DNA from 4 places in the Endozoicomonas lisbonensis genome. Region 2 is predicted to be linked to each of the others. Evidence: predicted binding sites of a transcription regulator. Region 2 holds the regulator's gene; each other region holds the start of a gene.

Region 1 (4,397 bases), 4.3 Mb from region 2:
GAGGCGCTATCAGAGTGGAGTCTTGCACTGGAAATAATGGGCAGGTATAAATCTTCTCCATCGGAGGATGGAATGGCAGGAAAGTTTTCTAAAAGAAATAAACCATTGTGATCGTCTGTTATTTCTCCGACAAAGGGAGTCACCTCCATAGCGAACACATCATTTAAGGGATATAAAAATAATCTGTGAACAAAAGGCTTCTCTTTCTTTTGTTTTTTCTTGCCTGCTCCTGTGTATTCCCTCATTTCAACTATGGAATAAAAAGTGCATACCTGATCCAAAATTGTTCCATATAAGAGTTGGAGTCTTGGATTTTCAGACTCGCTTAACGGGCTGTCTTCGTCCACATCTTCCATAAAAGTGATTTGTTGATCAGCACCGTTTTTATATAAATTAAATATTTTTCTTTTCTCACCCAGGGCAGTGGTTACAAACAACGATAGAAACAGCAACAAACCAAGATTATGAAATCTAAGCAGCTTACTGAAAGTGTTCATAATTCAATGTAATCCTCAATAAAATGAACGTCCAGTTTAGCTGCCGTTTGTGATACTGCACCTTTATCGTCTCTCCCAAAGAATGATTTTGAATCAATAACTGATTGACGATTTACTTAAATAATCATTTCACGCCAGCACCGTAACGTTTCTGCCTGGCTGAATTAAACGTCTTTCATCATGGCCTTGTACTTCATCTGGTCTTCGTACATTTCATGGAAGACCCTGTACTTTGCATCGTGGAATGCCCTGGTCTTTCTATCGGGCTGAATCACTTCCCCTTTGGAGGACATGGCTGCCATCGCTTCTTTCAGATCAGAAAAGTCACCACATGCAGTGGCAGCCAGCATGGCGGAACCGAGAATAACGGCTTCATCTTCCGCACTCAGGACAATTTCACAATCCGTCACGTTGGCGTGCTCTCTCAGCCACAGAGGGTTTTTGGTACCACCACCGCACATATGGATGCGGATAATCTGATGACCTGCGTTATTCATTGCTTCAATAATATGACGAGTGCCGTAAGACACTGACTGAATAGCTGCCAGGTATATTTTGGCCAGTTCGGTCAAATCGTTATTCATTGACAGGCCTGATACCATGCCTTTCAGGTGTGGGCTTGCCCTTGGTGAACGGTTACCGTGGTGATAGCCCAGCAGGTGGAAGTTAGCCAGAAAATTTGAATTTTCAGCCTCTGTTAACAAAGGCTACTCAATCATCAGCCTTGCAGTTGTTTACCGTGGAGAACATAACACGCCTTTTCTGTTTGTCAGTGCCGCTACACCTGATTATATAGAAGCACCGATACCCCTTGAAATGCACTGGCTGGGAGCCAACGGACGATCAATTTATCACGCTCATGAAACTGCTTTACACAGGACTCCAGTACGGTCGCTTTGACTACAAAGACGGAGAGCCAGAGCCAGGCAAAGGTGTCAAAGGTGACTTAACCTTTATTTCTGCTGAAACCGATCCGCACTCAACGCCAGTGCTGGGAATGCACACCCATCATAACAATCCGGTGTTTGCCTACTACCCCTACTACACCAGCGAGCCTCTTGAGATGATGACCGAAAGACTCACAGATCAGGGCAGGCTGGACATGTTTACCATGACGCCAGACATTATCAATTACCTTGTCAGGGGAGGCGGAACACGCCTGACTAATCCAAAAGGCAATGCTGCCCTGTTTCATATTTTTCGCATTCACAATCATCCGATTTTTCGTTCTGACTTTGCCCCGAATAAACACACTATGTATGAGCGCGTTAACTCAAGAGAGCGCTTAGGCAAAGGGGCAAAAGAGTGGCTGAATAACGACTTCTTTTCGGTTTTCAAAAATGTCTTTTACTCTTATCCCTACAAGAGCGATATCTCTCTGAAAGTCGCGGCACATATACTGCCCAAAGCAGGCGACCAAAGCTCTGCCGGTTGGGAAAAGCTATTCGATGATCAATGGGTTGAAGTGGCTGAACTGCCTGACATGCTTGTCAGAACAACCGATGACGGTTCTCTTGGAGCTCTGGTCAACCAATACGACGCCTTAGCAGCAAAGAAGAAACTCGATGATAAGGAACAGGCAAAACTGAATGCTACCATTCTGGCGATAGAGCACTCTCCTTTCAGGAAGGGCAACATGTCTGACTTCTTTGAAGGGAAAAGAGATGAGGACTGGGACCCGGAAAAACATTTCCAGCAGGCAGAAGATAACTTTCAGAGATTTAAATACGCCCCGCTCTGGCCGGGTGGTCTCTACTGGTCAGCTTTCTATCTGGATGAACCCAGATAGAAAGTAATTGGCATAAAAAAACCGGGGAATCCGGTTTTTTTATGCTCTGGACAAAACAACTGTAATTATATACAGTACTAAAAGCTATTAATAACCCCTATGCCAAACAGGAGAGGGCCATGTCAATTACCCCTATGTGGCGAGTTGATCGGGACGGGAGTATGTTTACAGACAAAAAAGCCGCTGAAGAACATGACCGCATGCTGGAGCTGGCAGCTAACCTGACCACGCTGCTGGAAGATCACTTTACCATCGACGAACAGCTGGCAGAAGAGATCGGTCTGTTGCTGTCCCGCAACAAGGATGTGCTGTCCAAAGCGTTCAAGGGCAAGCCTGACCTGGTGCTTGAAATTGGCAGGAGTTCTGAAGAGAAAACATCAGAGTCCGAAGCCGCCTGACTCTTAATAATTCCGCCTTTATCCCCCCAACCACCGAAGCTGGGTCCACTCAACTTCGGTTTCTGTCTATAATTCAATGGCTCTCCGCACTGGTACAGTACTCGTATGCACAACGTTCAAACGTAAAAAGGCAGCAAATCTAGCACTTGTACTGGTTGCTTATAGAAGTAATTCCGCTAATATAGCGCCCTTTTTTGTCTGGCAAGGTATGTAGTCACGACATGACGAGCTTCGTTCCTGGACAACGTTGGATTAGTGACACCGAAACCGAACAGGGTTTAGGCACTGTGCTTACCCTTGAAGGTCGGATGGTCACCCTACTGTTCCCCGCTACCGGTGAAACCCGGCTTTATTCCGTCAACAATTGCCCGTTAACGCGCGTGCAGTTCAACCCTGGTGACAAAGTAGAAAGTCACGAGGGCTGGATCATGACGGTGACAGATGTCATTGAAAGCAATGGCCTGTTAACTTACAAAGGTATGATCTCAGGCGGTCCGTCTGATGGTCAGCCTGAAGTGTTGCCCGAATCCGGTCTGGGCAACTTTATCCGTTTTAACAAACCGCAGGATCGCATGCTGGCTGGTCAGATTGACCAGAACAGCAACTTCTCCCTGCGTTATAAAACCCTGCAGCACAACCACAAGCTGAAACGCTCCCCGCTTCGGGGACTGGTTGGCGCGCGCACCAGCCTGATACCCCATCAGCTTCACATTGCCCGTGAAGTGTCCGGCCGCCATGCCCCGAGGGTTATGCTGGCTGACGAAGTGGGTATGGGTAAAACCATTGAAGCAGGCCTGATACTGCATCAACAGCTGGTAACAGGCCGTGCCAGCCGGATACTGATTCTGGTACCGGAAAGCCTGCAGCATCAATGGCTGGTCGAAATGCTGCGTCGATTCAACCTGCATTTCAGCCTGTTTGATGAAGAGCGCTGCCGTAACGCCGACGATGACAACCCGTTCAATACTGAACAGCTGATTCTCTGCAGCCTGGGCTTCCTCAGCAACAACGCTGAACGTTTCGAACAGGCCATGCAGACAGACTGGGATCTGCTGGTCGTTGATGAAGCGCATCATCTTGTCTGGGATGAAGAGAGCCCAAGCGCCGAGTACTGCACGGTCGAACAGCTCTCTCGCCATATTCCGGGCCTGCTGCTGCTCACGGCAACCCCTGAGCAGATGGGTCCGGAAAGCCACTTCGCCCGTCTTCGCCTGCTGGATCCGGATCGTTTCCACGATCTGAAGGCTTATCAGGGCGAAGAAAAAACCTATGAGCCTGTGGCTGAAGCGGTTCAGGAGTTGCTGGAAAACGACCGTCTTCCGGAAACTGCCCAGAACCATCTGATCAGTTTCCTGGGAGCAGAATGTCAGAACCTGATTGATAACATCAATATGGGCGACGAAGAGCTGAGAAGTTCTTCCCGTAACCGTCTGCTGCGCAGTCTGCTGGATCGCCATGGCACAGGACGCATTCTGTTCCGCAACACACGGGCTGCGGTGGGTGGTTTCCCGGGTCGTGTGGTTCAGGGCTATCCCCAGGCATTGCCTGAGCTCTACCAGATTGCACTGGAAGAAGAGACGGAGATTCGCTCCAGTCTTTATCCGGAACTGGCTTATCAGTCCCGCATTACAGTTGACGATATGGACCCCTGGTGGAAAGTCGACCCCAGAACCGACTGGCTGATCAACCTGCTCAAGCTGCTCAAAAAACAGA
Region 2 (4,397 bases):
GCTTGGTGAGGAAATCATCCGCACCGCAGTTCATACCTTCGACAACGGCTTCCCGTTCCGTTTTGCCCGTTAGCAGAATAAAGTAGGTGTAATGTTCAATCTCACTGCCACGGATAGCTTTCAACAGGTCAATGCCATCCATTTCCGGCATCATCCAGTCACTGATCACAATCCTGACCGTTTTATCCTGCTGCAATATCGCCAGAGCCTCTTTGCCGTCTGCCGCTTCGAGTACCTGGTGACCTTTCTTGCGTAACACCACTGACAGCATCAGACGCTGGTCTTTGGCATCTTCAACAATAAGAATATTCATGCCTGAGCTATCGGCATAAGCGGTTCAGGCTTAAATACCGGAATGACCTTAATTATAAGGACAGACTGACATTCACAAGCTACCCGCAACCCTGACGGTCAAACGACTATCGGTTTCAGTCAGTTTTTTATCATTGGTACTTGTCAAATGCAGCAGTATGATGTTCCTTTTCTGAAGGTACAAATACAGGTAGAGCTAATGTTACGCCGTCCTCCTAATATTCCATTCCAGATCCGATTTAAAAGTGAAGCTGTAGGCTATGTTATCCGCAACCCTTTTGATCAATACCTAACTGCAAACCTGACTCTGCCCTGGGGAGTTAATGCTAGTATTGGGGTCATTGATACCGACTCGAACACTTACCCTTTTCCGGTAAGAGTAACAAGTGACCAGTCATTTTTCCCTGAGTCTGTAACCGTAACGGTCATGGGCTCCTCTTACCAGTCAGAAGTTTTAAAATGCTTTTCTCCGGCTTCCCCTCCCCCATTAACCACTGTAACTGAGGCTACCTATGGAAGCTTTGAAGGCACACTGGTATAGCGACACAGCCTTTCGCACCATCAACGGTGCAAACGCCCCCTCGGAAAATAGTCCTGATTACGCACATTCCGGATAACAGTATCAGTCCGTTCTTAATCAGCCATAACGCTGACGCAGATAATCAATTCGATCCTTGCAGGAGAGGTACCGCTCAGAAGCAATCAATTCCTCATAGTCCACGGCGACAGAAGCCTTAAGCGTTGAAATATCCGAGTGCTGGCGGCTTAACCGTGCCAGTTCGGGCAACACTTCCATGGCTCCAATCCTGCTGCTGAGAATAAGCAGGTCACAACCTGCCGTCAGAGCCTGTTCAACACGATTCAGGAAGCTCCCGGCAGAGGCTGCCCCTTCCATCGTCAGACAATCACTGATAACGACACCTGAAAAACCCAGCTGATCTCTCAGAATGTCCTGCAACCAGCGACGGGAAAATCCGGCAGGCTGATCGTCGACTTCAGAAAACACAATATGGGCAGGCATCACCGCATCAGCACCCTGCCCTATGATTTCCCTGAAAGGTAGCATATCGCTGGCAGAAATCTCATCAAAAGAACGATTATCTTCGGGCAGAATCAGATGAGAATCCCCGTCAACATTGCCATGCCCCGGAAAGTGTTTTATCACGCAGGCCATTCCAGCTTCCCTGACTCCTTCAATCCAGGCGGTTGTCAGCTGAATGACCTGTTCAGGTTCCGAACCAAATGCACGATCCCCGACAATATCGGTTTTACCCAGATCAAGATCCAGCACAGGAGCCAGACTCAGATCGACATCCATGGCCAGTAGTTCCGACGCCATCAGCCAGCCGGTATCTCTGGCCAGCTTCAAAGCGCCCTGAGGATCTCTTTGATAGTAACGCGACAGCTGCCCGGCTGCCGGCAAGCGCACAAACCCGTCCTTAAATCGCTGCACCCGACCACCTTCATGATCCACCATGATAATCAGGTCGGAACGTACCTGTCGTATATCCTGAACCAGGGCCTGTAACTGGTCACGGCTGGAATAGTTTCGTGCAAACAGCAACACTCCGGCAATACCGGTATGTGCCAGAAAATCCCGGTCGGCACTGGTCAGTTCAGTTCCCGGCAGATCAACGATCAGAACACCTTGTTTCATTGATAGCCTCATTAATAGCCCCCTGGATAGCTCATAGATAGCTCTGTGGAAAGTCCACACTAATCCTCAAGAATATCAATCGTCGTACCTGCAGGAATCCGGTCATACAGGTCGATAATGTCGGCTCCATGCATTCTTATACACCCTCTGGAGCCGGGCTTACCCATTTCAGCAGTATCCGGCGAACCATGAATATAGATGTAGCGTCGCATGGTATCGACATTTCCCAGGCGATTAAAACCCGGCTCCAGTCCACTTAACCACATAATACGGGACAGTATCCAGTCTTTACGACCCGGATACTTTGCCTTTAACGCCTCAGAATACACTTCCCCGGTAAAACGACGACTTTCAAATACGGCGTGTTCTGGCAGGCCACTCCCGATTTTGGCACGAATCACATGCCGGCCCAGGGGGGTTTGCCAGCTGCCTTCCTGCTGGCCTGTACCTTTACTGGCTGTAGACACAGGGTAATGAATACGCTGACCATCGTCCTGACTAAGAATCAGTTCCTGACTGGGAATATGAACCGTTATATGCACAATCATTCAGCCTTTTATTAACACTATCCGGTTATCGGCATAACCAGACTATCAATCAGGTGAGCGAAATCCGGTGCGCGAAATCAAGAGTGCGCTCGCAGACCTGCCGCCATAAACGGTACCATGCGCCGCAGGATCGTCACCATAGAATCTTCTATCGCGAAATCGCGTTTGGCAATAGCCTGAAGAGTTTCCACACCGGACATGGTGAAAACAGCAGAACCCAGGATAAAGTAGGTGCGCCAGAACATATCCGCAGGCGGTAATGTCGGGCAGGCGCTTTTCAGTAACAGATAATAACGGTGAAAAGCTTTGCCATAAGCTTCTGTCAGATAGTGTTTAAGGTGTCCCTGGTTCTGACTGTAGGCAAGCCCTAACAGCTTCATAAAGGTTGACAGGTCATCATCGTGTCGCGGCTGGACCGCTATGATCTGGTCAACCAGCAGGTTAAGCACAGCCTCCAGTTCAGGTGGCTCATCCTTAAGGGCATCCAGACTGTTCTGCAGGTTGGCTGCAAATGGGTCCAGGTAACGGGCAAACACTGCCTGAATCAGGGCTTTCTTTGACCCAAAGTGATAATTGACTGCCGCAAGGTTAACCCCGGCCTTGCCCGTAATCGATCTTAGCGAAGTTTCCGCAAAGCCATGTTCAGCGAAGAGCGCTTCCGCCGCATCAAGAATTTTTGTAACCGTATATCCCTGTCCCATGCCTGTACTCTCCGAGTTTCAAACAGCTGTTTAATACTTTCGTTTTAAACAGAATCGCTGTCAAGAAAATAGGCCGAAACAGATACGATCAGTGATATACAGCTTGAAACAGCAGAATTACTGTATATAATTACAGTCACTGTATATAAAAACAGATTAACCATCATGATCAAGCTCACCAAACGACAGTCTGAAATACTGGAACTCATCAAATCCCATATCGAAAGTACCGGTTTTCCACCAACACGGGCTGAAATTGCCAAAACGTTCGGCTTCCGCTCCCCTAATGCTGCTGAAGAACACCTGAGAGCCCTGGCGCGCAAAGGCGCTATTGAGATGACCCCCGGAGCGTCCCGTGGCATCCGTATTCCTGATGCTGCCAATACTGACGGCCTTCCGGTGGTTGGTCAGGTGGCTGCTGGTAGTCCGATTCTGGCGCAGGAACATATTGAAGACCACCTGCAACTCAAAGGCGACTTTTTTACCCCCAGAGCTGACTTTCTGCTGCGTGTTAAAGGCATGAGCATGAAAGACATCGGCATTCTTGATGGCGACCTGCTGGCGGTTCACAAGACAACTGACGTGCGTAATGGTCAGGTAGTTGTGGCACGCATTGACGATGAAGTCACCGTTAAACGGTTTGAGAAAAAAAAGAACACCGTACTGCTGCACCCCGAAAACGAAGAGTTTGAAACCATTGTCGTCGATTTGACTCAGGACCTGTTTGCCATTGAAGGCTTGAGTGTCGGTGTAATCAGGCACTGATGACATTCGTGGAGGAGGAAGGTTATGCGAACGCACACAGTTACATCCCGTTCAAGGGGATCAGATAAACCCAGAGTGAATGAATTGATTCTGTCCGGCCCTGCCTGGCAGTCAGGGCTGTTTCTATCCCCAGTCCTGTCCAAGCTGGCCAACGAAGAAGAACAGCGCTGGCTCACCCTGATCCTGTCTGACAACAACCCTACCCAAACCATTAAGTGGCTAAAGTCAGAGGGTATCAGCAGCTGCAATGTCAGGGTACTCAACCGCGCCAGCCGCAAGCAGCCACTGGATCTCACTTACCAGGCTCTTGCCTGTGGCACCAGCCATACCGTGATCAGCTGGATAAACCAGATGGATCAGGAAGAGCTTTCCAAACTCGAAGATGCTGCCCGCAGCGGACAGTGTAACTGCCTG
Region 3 (4,397 bases), 4.4 Mb from region 2:
TTCTGGGGCCATTGAAGTCTGAATTTGATTTACTGGCTGAGCAGGAAGGGCTGGATTTCAGACTGGTGTCGACAGTCGCCTGGGTACGCAGCGATCCAAATCTTTTGCGCAGGCTGTTGCAGAACTTTCTCACCAATGCATTTCGTTACAGCGGCTCTGATGGTAGCTCTAATGGTAGCCCTGGCAGAGTCATGCTGGTCGTACGTCGTACCAGTAGCCGACAGTTGCGAATAGAGGTTCGGGATAATGGTCCTGGCATTCCGGAAGATAAACAGGAACTGATTTTCAGTGAGTTTGAACGACTGCGTCAGGATGGCAAAGGGCTGGGGTTGGGTCTTTCCATTGCTAAAGGCATTGCCGATGTACTGGGGCACCAACTGCGGTTACGTTCTTTGTCCGGGAAAGGAACGGTTTTTTCGGTTTGCCTGGATACGGTCGAGCGCAGGATTGTGCAACAGCATCGGGTCATGCTGCCAGCCAGCTCCCTGAGTCACCTGAAGGTTCTCTGTGTTGATAATGAAGAAGACATCCTTGTGGGAATGTCCAGTCTGTTACAGCGATGGGGCTGTACGGTTGAGTGTGCTGATGGGCGTGATCAGGCCGTTCGACTTATTGAACGACAGATTCCTGATGTGTTGCTGATGGATTATCAGTTGGAAGAGTGTTGCAACGGTATAGAACTGATCCGGCAGCTTCGGGAACTCAGCGAACATGATATTCCGGCGGTATTGATCACGGCGACTACCCGCCAGAATCTGCGTGAACAATGTCTGGAGCTGGGAATTCGTTTTCTCAGCAAACCGGTTAAACCGGCAGCTCTCAGGGCATTGTTGACATCTGTCGCTCAAATATCCGGAGCCTGATTGTTATCTGGCTCGTTGGGTGAATTGCTGGGTGACTCGCCAGGTGACTCGCTGGGTGAATTGCTACCGGGTTGATCAATTTCCAGCTCTTTCATGGCAATAACCGCCTGGGTGCGGTTACGAACCCCCAGCTTTTTGAAAATAGCGGTAACGTGAGCCTTGATCGTGGCTTCTGACACTTCCAGATCGTAGGCGATCTGCTTGTTCAGCAGACCTTCACTGATCATGCCCAGTACCCGGAACTGCTGCGGAGTCAGGGAAGCAAGCTTTTGTTCGATATCCGGTGTTTCCTGCTGCGTGGCGATACCTGCCATATTGCCGGGTAGCCAGACTTCGCCATCCAGTATTCTGCCGATCGCTTCTTTCAGGGTATCCAGTGGTGAGGATTTTGGAATGAAACCGTGAGCACCGTGCTGCATGGCGCGCTGGATGACCTGCTGGTCGTCGGAGGCTGAAACGATGGCAACCGGTACCTCGGGGTAGTGTCCCCGAAGAAAGATAAGGCCAGACAAACCATGAGCGCCGGGCATGTGCAGATCAAGCAGGATCAGGTCAGGGCTGGGAACCTGTCCCAGCACTGACTGTAGCGCCGCTATCGAGCCCGCCTCGTGTATCTCGGGATTTATCAGCCCCTGCCGTAACGCTGCCTGCAGTGCAGCCCGGAAGAGGGGGTGGTCGTCAGCAATTATTATGGTGTGTTCCATACCATTGAGATTGCCATCTTGTCAGGGGAGTGTAAAGCGCTAGTTTGCTATGAAAATGCCGTTTTCATAATCTGCAGTTACGAAACGGCAATAGAATTATTTTGCGATCACAGCTTTTGCTGGTGTGTCTGCGTACTGGGTGCAGCAGCTTTGGGATTGTACCGGGCTGAAGCGCTCCGGAAACTTGCCGGTAATTCCCTCATAGAAGGCCTGAATTTCACACAGGTCTTTTTCCATGTTGTCGGTCGGTTTCACTATTGGACCAAAGCCACCTACTTTGCGCTTGAAGTCCAGATATCCCAGAACAATGGGAATATTAGCGTTTTTAGCCACATGATAAAAACCGGTGCGCCAGCGATCCCCTCTGGCACGGGTGCCTTCCGGGCAGATAACCAGACGGAGCTGTTTGTTGCCTTTGAAGGCACAAACCGTCTGCTCTACCATGCTTTTCGGTTTTGTGCGGTCGACGGCAATGCCGCCAAGCCAGCGCATGATGGGTCCAAAAGGTCCCCAGAACAGGCTGGATTTGCCCATCCAGTAACAGTGAACGCCAGTACACAGGCCAATGGCAATACCATAGAAAAAATCCCAGTTGCTGGTATGTGGTGCAGCAACAAGGATAAACCTTGGCGCCTTGGGCTTTTTACCTTCCACTTTCCAGCCGGACAAAAACAGTCCCAGTCTGGCAATCAGGACAAATAACGGGCGAATAACCGGTGTATTGAAAATCGTAAAGCGCATTTGCAGTGCCGTGATTCTCTCGTTGGAAAACGTTGTTGAAATAGCAATGTTGTTTAAACAACAAGGTTTATGAGGCATTCCTCATAAGTACACTGGCTCAGCACACTTATGAGGAATGGCTCGGTAAAGGAACCTGCCTGAGTCATCATCGGACTTTGGATGAATGTTGGTCTTCTGGCCCGGCAATGAAGTCAGTGGAGCGCATTCAACGCCTTTCTGGATAACATGGGAATACGGGGAAGTGGCTATTGCCAAAAATGAGTACTTTTGTTCCATATTTGTCTGAGCAGGTTTTTTGTACTGTATAAAAAAACAGTTTTTCTTGCGTATTAAGCCAATGAATCAGTAACATAGATGTAATGAACCTGTTGTGTAACTGACCTGTTATGTCTGATCAGCTTTCTACTTCATTACCCGGAGAAAATCGTAAAATTCTGCACGTAGATGCAGATGCATTTTATTGCTCGGTGGAAGAGCGTGAAGATATTTCGTTAAAAGGAAAGGCTTTTGCCGTTGGAGGCAGGCCAGAACGACGTGGAGTGATCGCCACCTGCAGTTATGCGGCCAGAGAGGCGGGAGTCCGTTCTGCCATGGCGTCGTTTCAGGCCATCAGGTTATGTCCTGAATTAAAAATTATTCCTCCACGATTTGATATTTATAAAGAAGCCTCGAAGAAGATGCACGACATCTTTCAGCGTTATACCTCTCTTATCGAACCTCTGTCGCTTGATGAAGCATACCTTGATGTTACGGGCGTTGAGTTATGCAAAGGCAGTGCCACACTTATGGCACAGGACATTATGCGGGCGGTCAGGGAAGAGGTGGGTATAACCGTTTCAGTAGGCGCTGCACCCAATAAGTTTCTTGCCAAAATTGCCAGCGACTGGAATAAGCCAAATGGTTTATTTGTTATCCCGCCCACAGATATTGAGAACTTTGTTTTTGAGCTTCCGGTTGAACGGATACATGGCGTTGGTAAAGTAACCGCTGAAAAAATGCACAACAAAGGTATTTTTACCTGTGGTCAGTTACGACAGTATTCTCCCCTGGAACTGTGTCGCTGGTTTGGCACTTTTGGTGAGCGTCTCTGGGAAATGGCTCGCGGGGTGGATGAACGTCCGGTGGAAACCGGGCGGCGGCGTAAATCCCTTTCGGTTGAACATACCTACGACACTGATCTTCTCGGCGAGGCTGATATTGTCGCGAAGGTAAAGCCTCTGCTGGATGATCTGGCGCAACGGTTTTCCGGAATCAACTCTGAATACGCTGTGCAGAAGCGTTTTGTAAAAGTTAAATTTTCAGACTTCAGTCAGACGACACTGGAAGAGATTCCAGACCGGGATGACCAGGATGCTGAAGAGCATTTCAAAACCCTGATGATCAGGGCATGGGAACGGGGTAATAAGCCGGTCCGGTTGCTGGGTCTGGGGGTGCGGCTGATTGATCTGCGTGCGCCAGAGCGATTTTTGCAGCTGGAGCTCTTTAAGCGGAAGAGGCCAGGGCTTTGATAAGTATGAAAAGCTGTTTGAAATGATTTGACAGTTAAGTATTTATCGAAATAATAGTTTTTTTATTTGGCCTTACTGGTTGTTTTATGCAGTTGACCCTTACCACGCCAGCTTTGTTGTTCCCGGCAATTTCTCTGCTGTTTCTCTCTTATACCAACAAGTTTCTGGCACTTGCCTCTCTGATCCGAACGTTACACGAAGAAGACCAGAATAATCCGGACAGTCATGTGATCAGGGGACAGCTGGAAAACCTGCGGCGGCGAATGAAGCTGATTAAACACATGCAGGGAGCCGGAATCATGAGTTTTATCAGTTGTGTGCTGGTGATGTTTTTGCTGCATTTAAACCTGTTTCAGTGGGGGTTTATTATTTTCGGACTGAGCCTGCTTTTTCTGCTGGTTTCTCTGGTGATCTGCCTGATGGAAATCAAAATATCGATTGATGCGCTGGAGCTGCAGGTTCAGCAGATGGACCATTAAATGATTTGCACAACACCTGATCAATCAAGGTTTAGTGATCAGGTGTTGTAATAATGGGATGACGTTTCTCTTAAAAGCCCATGATCCCGGGCTTTGCCTGAT
Region 4 (4,397 bases), 4.4 Mb from region 2:
TCACTCTGCAAGCCTTCATCAACCAGCCTCTGCAGGGCATTTTCAATACGCTCAGGAGGAAAACGTTTTCGAAGCTTATAAGACAGCTCGGCATAGCTATGTTCACGCCGGGCCAGCAAATCCATTGCTGCCCGACGAACATCCTGTTCAGCTAGCCCTTGTTCAGCTAGCGCCTGTTCAGAGAATTCCTGCATTATTCTGCTAACAGTTGTTCCTGACCTGCCTTTTCTGAACCTTTTGTCTCGGGATCTGTATTCAGGAGTTCAGCCCGAATCTGCGTCTCAATTTCATCCGCAATTTCCGGATTTTCTGTCAGGTATTTGCAGGCGTTTGCCTTACCCTGACCAATCTTGGTGCCTTTATAGGCATACCAGGCACCGGACTTTTCAACCAGCTTCAACTTCACACCCAGATCAATCACCTCACCCATGTGGTAAATACCCTGCCCATAGAGAATCTGGAATTCCGCCTGTTTGAACGGAGGTGAAACCTTGTTTTTAACCACCTTGACCCGGGTTTCATTACCAATAATCTCATCGCCCTGCTTCACTGCGCCGGTACGACGAATATCCAGTCGCACAGAAGAGTAGAATTTCAGAGCATTACCACCGGTGGTGGTTTCCGGGTTGCCAAACATCACTCCAATCTTCATACGAATCTGGTTAATGAAGATCACCATGCAGTTGGTCTGCTTGATGGAACCGGTCAGTTTCCGCAGTGCCTGGGACATCAGGCGCGCCTGCAGGCCTACATGAGAATCACCCATATCGCCTTCAATCTCTGCTTTTGGCACCAGCGCCGCAACAGAGTCTACAACAATGACATCAACCGCTCCGGAACGAACCAGCATGTCGGTAATCTCCAGAGCCTGTTCACCGGTATCTGGCTGGGATACGTACAGGTCATCAACATTAACCCCAAGTTTACCGGCATACTGAGGATCAAGGGCGTGTTCGGCGTCAACAAAAGCACAGGTGGCACCCTGCTTCTGGGCTTCGGCAATAGCACTAAGAGTCAGAGTCGTTTTACCGGAGGACTCCGGTCCGTAAATTTCAACAATCCGGCCTTTGGGCAAACCACCAATACCCAGAGCGATATCCAGCTGCAGAGAGCCTGTAGAAATGGCGGGAATGGCCTCCTGCTTCTGGTCACCCATTCGCATGACAGCACCTTTACCAAATTGGCGGTCAATCTGGCTCAGAGCCGCTGCCAGTGCTTTCTTTCTGTTCTCATCCATTGTCTGATTCCATCCTCAGTGCTTGCCTGCGCAGGGCATGGCGAGTATAAACGCTACACATACTGTATATTTAAACACTATATGTATATTTGTCCAGTATATTTATTGATTTAAGTAGCTGATTGTTGCAGAAGCCTTATAAGCTCGGACAGCGCAACCTCTACAGATTGCTCTCGCACCTGCTGCCGGTCACCTGCAAACCGGAAGGCTTCGGAAAAGGTTTTTTCCCGACAATACCATGCGATATGAACAGTGCCTACCGGTTTATCCCGGGAACCTCCACCAGGACCGGCAATACCACTGATGGCAATACTGACGGGAACGTCCAGGTTCATGGCAACACCACGCGCCATTTGTTCAACAACAGGCTGGCTGACCGCACCGTATTTATCCAATAGCTCACAGGGAACATCGAGAAGCCGGTGTTTCATGGCATTGGAATAACTGACCACTGCGCCTTCAAACCAGTCTGAGCTGCCCGGAATAGCCGTTAATACCTGGCTGACCCATCCGCCGGTGCAGGATTCAGCCGTTGCCATTTTCAATGACTGTCTGCCTAACTCAAGCGACAGTTGCAGAGCCAGATCGGATAATTTGTCAGTCACTACCATCTCCTGAGTCCTGTTGTGAGAGACAGTTATACTATGCCTGTTGTGCAGATAACAGAAGTTGTACGCATTGTCTGCAGAACCTGAAACGTCTGACTTCTCAGAATCAACTTCTGACATAATGCCCATAACCAGTTCGACTGAACCTGCTCCGCTGCAGGCTGAAACAGAAGATTTATCAGACTCTGCTAGTGCAAGTGCTAATAGTAGAGCATCAGGCGGTGAACATCTGGCTCCGGCCATTACCGAAGCCTTAACCGCTATCGAGAACGGCCAGCCACTCAGTAAAGTTTCAGATATTCTCAATCCATTAATCGAGAGCCCAACAGCCAGCCGGATGGATAAGGCTCAGGCTCATTATGCTAAAGCCCTAACAATAAAAACTCTATTACATAATCAGGTAAAAACCATTGGCGGGCATGTATGCTCTGTCTATAACTATGGACAATTAATACGACAGTACGCAGTTTTGGAAGAAGCAACAGGACAATTACAGTTACCGGATATTGAACAACTAAGAGAATATACCAGAGCGATCGAAGAGCTTTCCACCATTCAGCCTCTGTATGCATCCATCCAAAATATGACAGCATCCTATGCCAAAACACTGGATGCCATAGCTGATGAACAAAATACAAACCCCGCTTTTATGCAACAACTCAATCAGCTTCGGGAAGACATTAAACAACTGAGCTCCAGTACCCGCCTAATTTACAATGGCTGCATGGACGCTCAGATTATTTATGGTGAAAGAGGGGCGCTTCTGCAAAAAACCCAACAAAAAACGGGGAAAGACCGAAGAAAGAATAAAATCGTGAGAGAACACCGGCATATCCATAAAGATATACAAAGCCTGAGAAGTGTTGGCAATGAACTCAAACGTTACCTGAAGCCATTAGATGAAAGGCTCACATCGTCCTAATAGTATTCCCAATCAACAACCATGCTCTGAGGGGCCGAACATTCGACCCACAGAGATTAAGCTGTGTGAAAGAGCATGGAGTAGCGTAAGCATTGCCTCTTAGGGTAGACATTAAGCACAAAAAAACAGTTTTCCCAGCAGCAGAACTCACCTTGAACAGAAAAGCGGAACCCATTTATTTGGCAATATGATTTCATCTTTGATGGAGTCTGGAAAACGGCTGATGCCCTGTATCAGAAAGCTCCTTTTATTCTGCGAACAGAACGCTAAACAAGAACACCCTACACGGGACGTCTATTCTGGGCGTACACGGCTGGGATTATACTTACTGGGTGGGGCTTAATGTCTACCCTAAGAGCATTGCCTAAGGACCAGCGACTTCAATAAAATCGTGATTGTGATTGGGATCAATATAAAGATGATCAAATGTTAACGGCCCCACAACTCCCCTTTGCTCAGGTATAAAGTGCTGTTCCAAATCATGCGTGCCATAACTAAAGCATTTTTCCCCCTGCGCTAATAACGAACCGGGAATTGCCATATCACATAATAATAAATAGTTATTTATAGTTTGGATGCACCGACCGGACAGTGTATTCTGGTCGTCAATCGTCTCTACAAACACTGTATTCACATAGGGTATTAAGGCTCTCCAGACAAACCCTTCCGGAATTTTGTCAACTTCTGTTGTCGCTGGACAGTCTTTTAAACTCAGCATTTTCTTAGCTCTGGGCATTGCAGCCCAAAGCCCTAAAACAATTAATTGAAGACTTGCAACCCCACACAACTTACTTTCAAATCCAACTGCGCAGACTAAATTGACAGTCGCTGCGGCCATGGCAGAAAAGTAGAGCTTACCAGCATGGGGGTGGTAGCTGTAATAGTTGTCTACGTAGAGACACTGCCCGGTTAGCTCTCCATCTTCAACAGACTTTTGTTGTAAAAGAAAAGGATGCTGGCCGTTTATCCGACCTGTTTTCCGGATAGTTCTCTGAAAGGCAGCGCCATCAGCGGGGCAAGTTAGTTCGGTTGTGTTTGCGGGGCAATAAAGAGTTTGAGGACTTGCCGGAAGCGAGGTCAAAAGCACCAATAAGCTCATTGATTGCAGACACAACTGGAATTTCATTATTTTGTCTTTGCACTTTATTTATAAATTAACGAGCAAGCATAGTACAAAAAATTAAGTTATTCACAACAGATGACGTTGCACCGAAAATAATTAGCACAGTCCGATCATTATAGAACGAACTCATGCACGTGTCCTTTTCACTGCGTTACACGTTATTAAGGTAGTTGATGGCAGTCCTGATAATTTCAGTGCCCTGTAATCCGTCAATGTTATCAGGCTGATACGATACACTTTTTAGCCGCTCTTTCAATGAACTCAGCTGTTCGTCAAGAGATTTCTGAGGCATATCAGCATGACTCGAACCTGCCATCTGGGAACGACGGAATCGCCGGTATGCTGCCTGAGTGATGTGAGTGACGGATTCTTTCCACTGGCTTATATAAATATAATACTCCGCCGCAATAAAGGCTCTTAATGGTGACTCTCAATGGTCGCTTTTCATGAGAACTACGCTTTCACATTCAACTTATTAAGCAGACATTCCAGCTGTTCAAGATCCAT

What was found. The regulator LexA, encoded in region 2, represses DNA repair genes until DNA is damaged. The targets are predictions, from matches to a motif close to TACTGTNTANNTANACAGTA.
Region 1: V5J35_RS02835 (YebG family protein) is a predicted target of LexA. The motif match lies at 2,344-2,363, and genes of this name have one in related genera.
Region 3: dinB (DNA polymerase IV) is a predicted target of LexA. The motif match lies at 2,607-2,626, and genes of this name have one in related genera.
Region 4: recA (recombinase RecA) is a predicted target of LexA. The motif match lies at 1,298-1,317, and genes of this name have one in related genera.

Annotation. Positions count from the first base shown of each region.
Region 1 is NZ_JBEWTB010000002.1:400,772-405,168, forward strand. Features, by position in the region: gene V5J35_RS02820 (hypothetical protein) at 1-497, opposite strand, end outside; gene V5J35_RS02825 (FGGY-family carbohydrate kinase) at 662-1,201, opposite strand; gene V5J35_RS02830 (hypothetical protein) at 1,357-2,286, shown strand; gene V5J35_RS02835 (YebG family protein) at 2,406-2,684, shown strand; gene rapA (RNA polymerase-associated protein RapA) at 2,972-4,397, shown strand, end outside.
Region 2 is NZ_JBEWTB010000002.1:4,683,437-4,687,833, reverse strand. Features, by position in the region: gene V5J35_RS22165 (PP2C family protein-serine/threonine phosphatase) at 1-313, opposite strand, end outside; gene V5J35_RS22160 (hypothetical protein) at 512-853, shown strand; gene nagZ (beta-N-acetylhexosaminidase) at 950-1,969, opposite strand; gene V5J35_RS22150 (L,D-transpeptidase) at 2,029-2,517, opposite strand; gene V5J35_RS22145 (TetR/AcrR family transcriptional regulator) at 2,595-3,218, opposite strand; gene lexA (transcriptional repressor LexA) at 3,384-3,983, shown strand; gene V5J35_RS22135 (hypothetical protein) at 4,008-4,397, shown strand, end outside.
Region 3 is NZ_JBEWTB010000002.1:302,231-306,627, reverse strand. Features, by position in the region: gene V5J35_RS02415 (PAS domain-containing hybrid sensor histidine kinase/response regulator) at 1-863, shown strand, start outside; gene V5J35_RS02410 (response regulator transcription factor) at 845-1,567, opposite strand; gene V5J35_RS02405 (lysophospholipid acyltransferase family protein) at 1,664-2,308, opposite strand; gene dinB (DNA polymerase IV) at 2,695-3,816, shown strand; gene V5J35_RS02395 (DUF2721 domain-containing protein) at 3,903-4,295, shown strand; gene V5J35_RS02390 (hypothetical protein) at 4,366-4,397, opposite strand, start outside.
Region 4 is NZ_JBEWTB010000002.1:259,484-263,880, forward strand. Features, by position in the region: gene V5J35_RS02215 (regulatory protein RecX) at 1-194, opposite strand, end outside; gene recA (recombinase RecA) at 194-1,237, opposite strand; gene V5J35_RS02225 (CinA family protein) at 1,348-1,842, opposite strand; gene V5J35_RS02230 (hypothetical protein) at 1,967-2,767, shown strand; gene V5J35_RS02235 (hypothetical protein) at 3,132-3,893, opposite strand; gene V5J35_RS02240 (hybrid sensor histidine kinase/response regulator) at 4,344-4,397, opposite strand, start outside.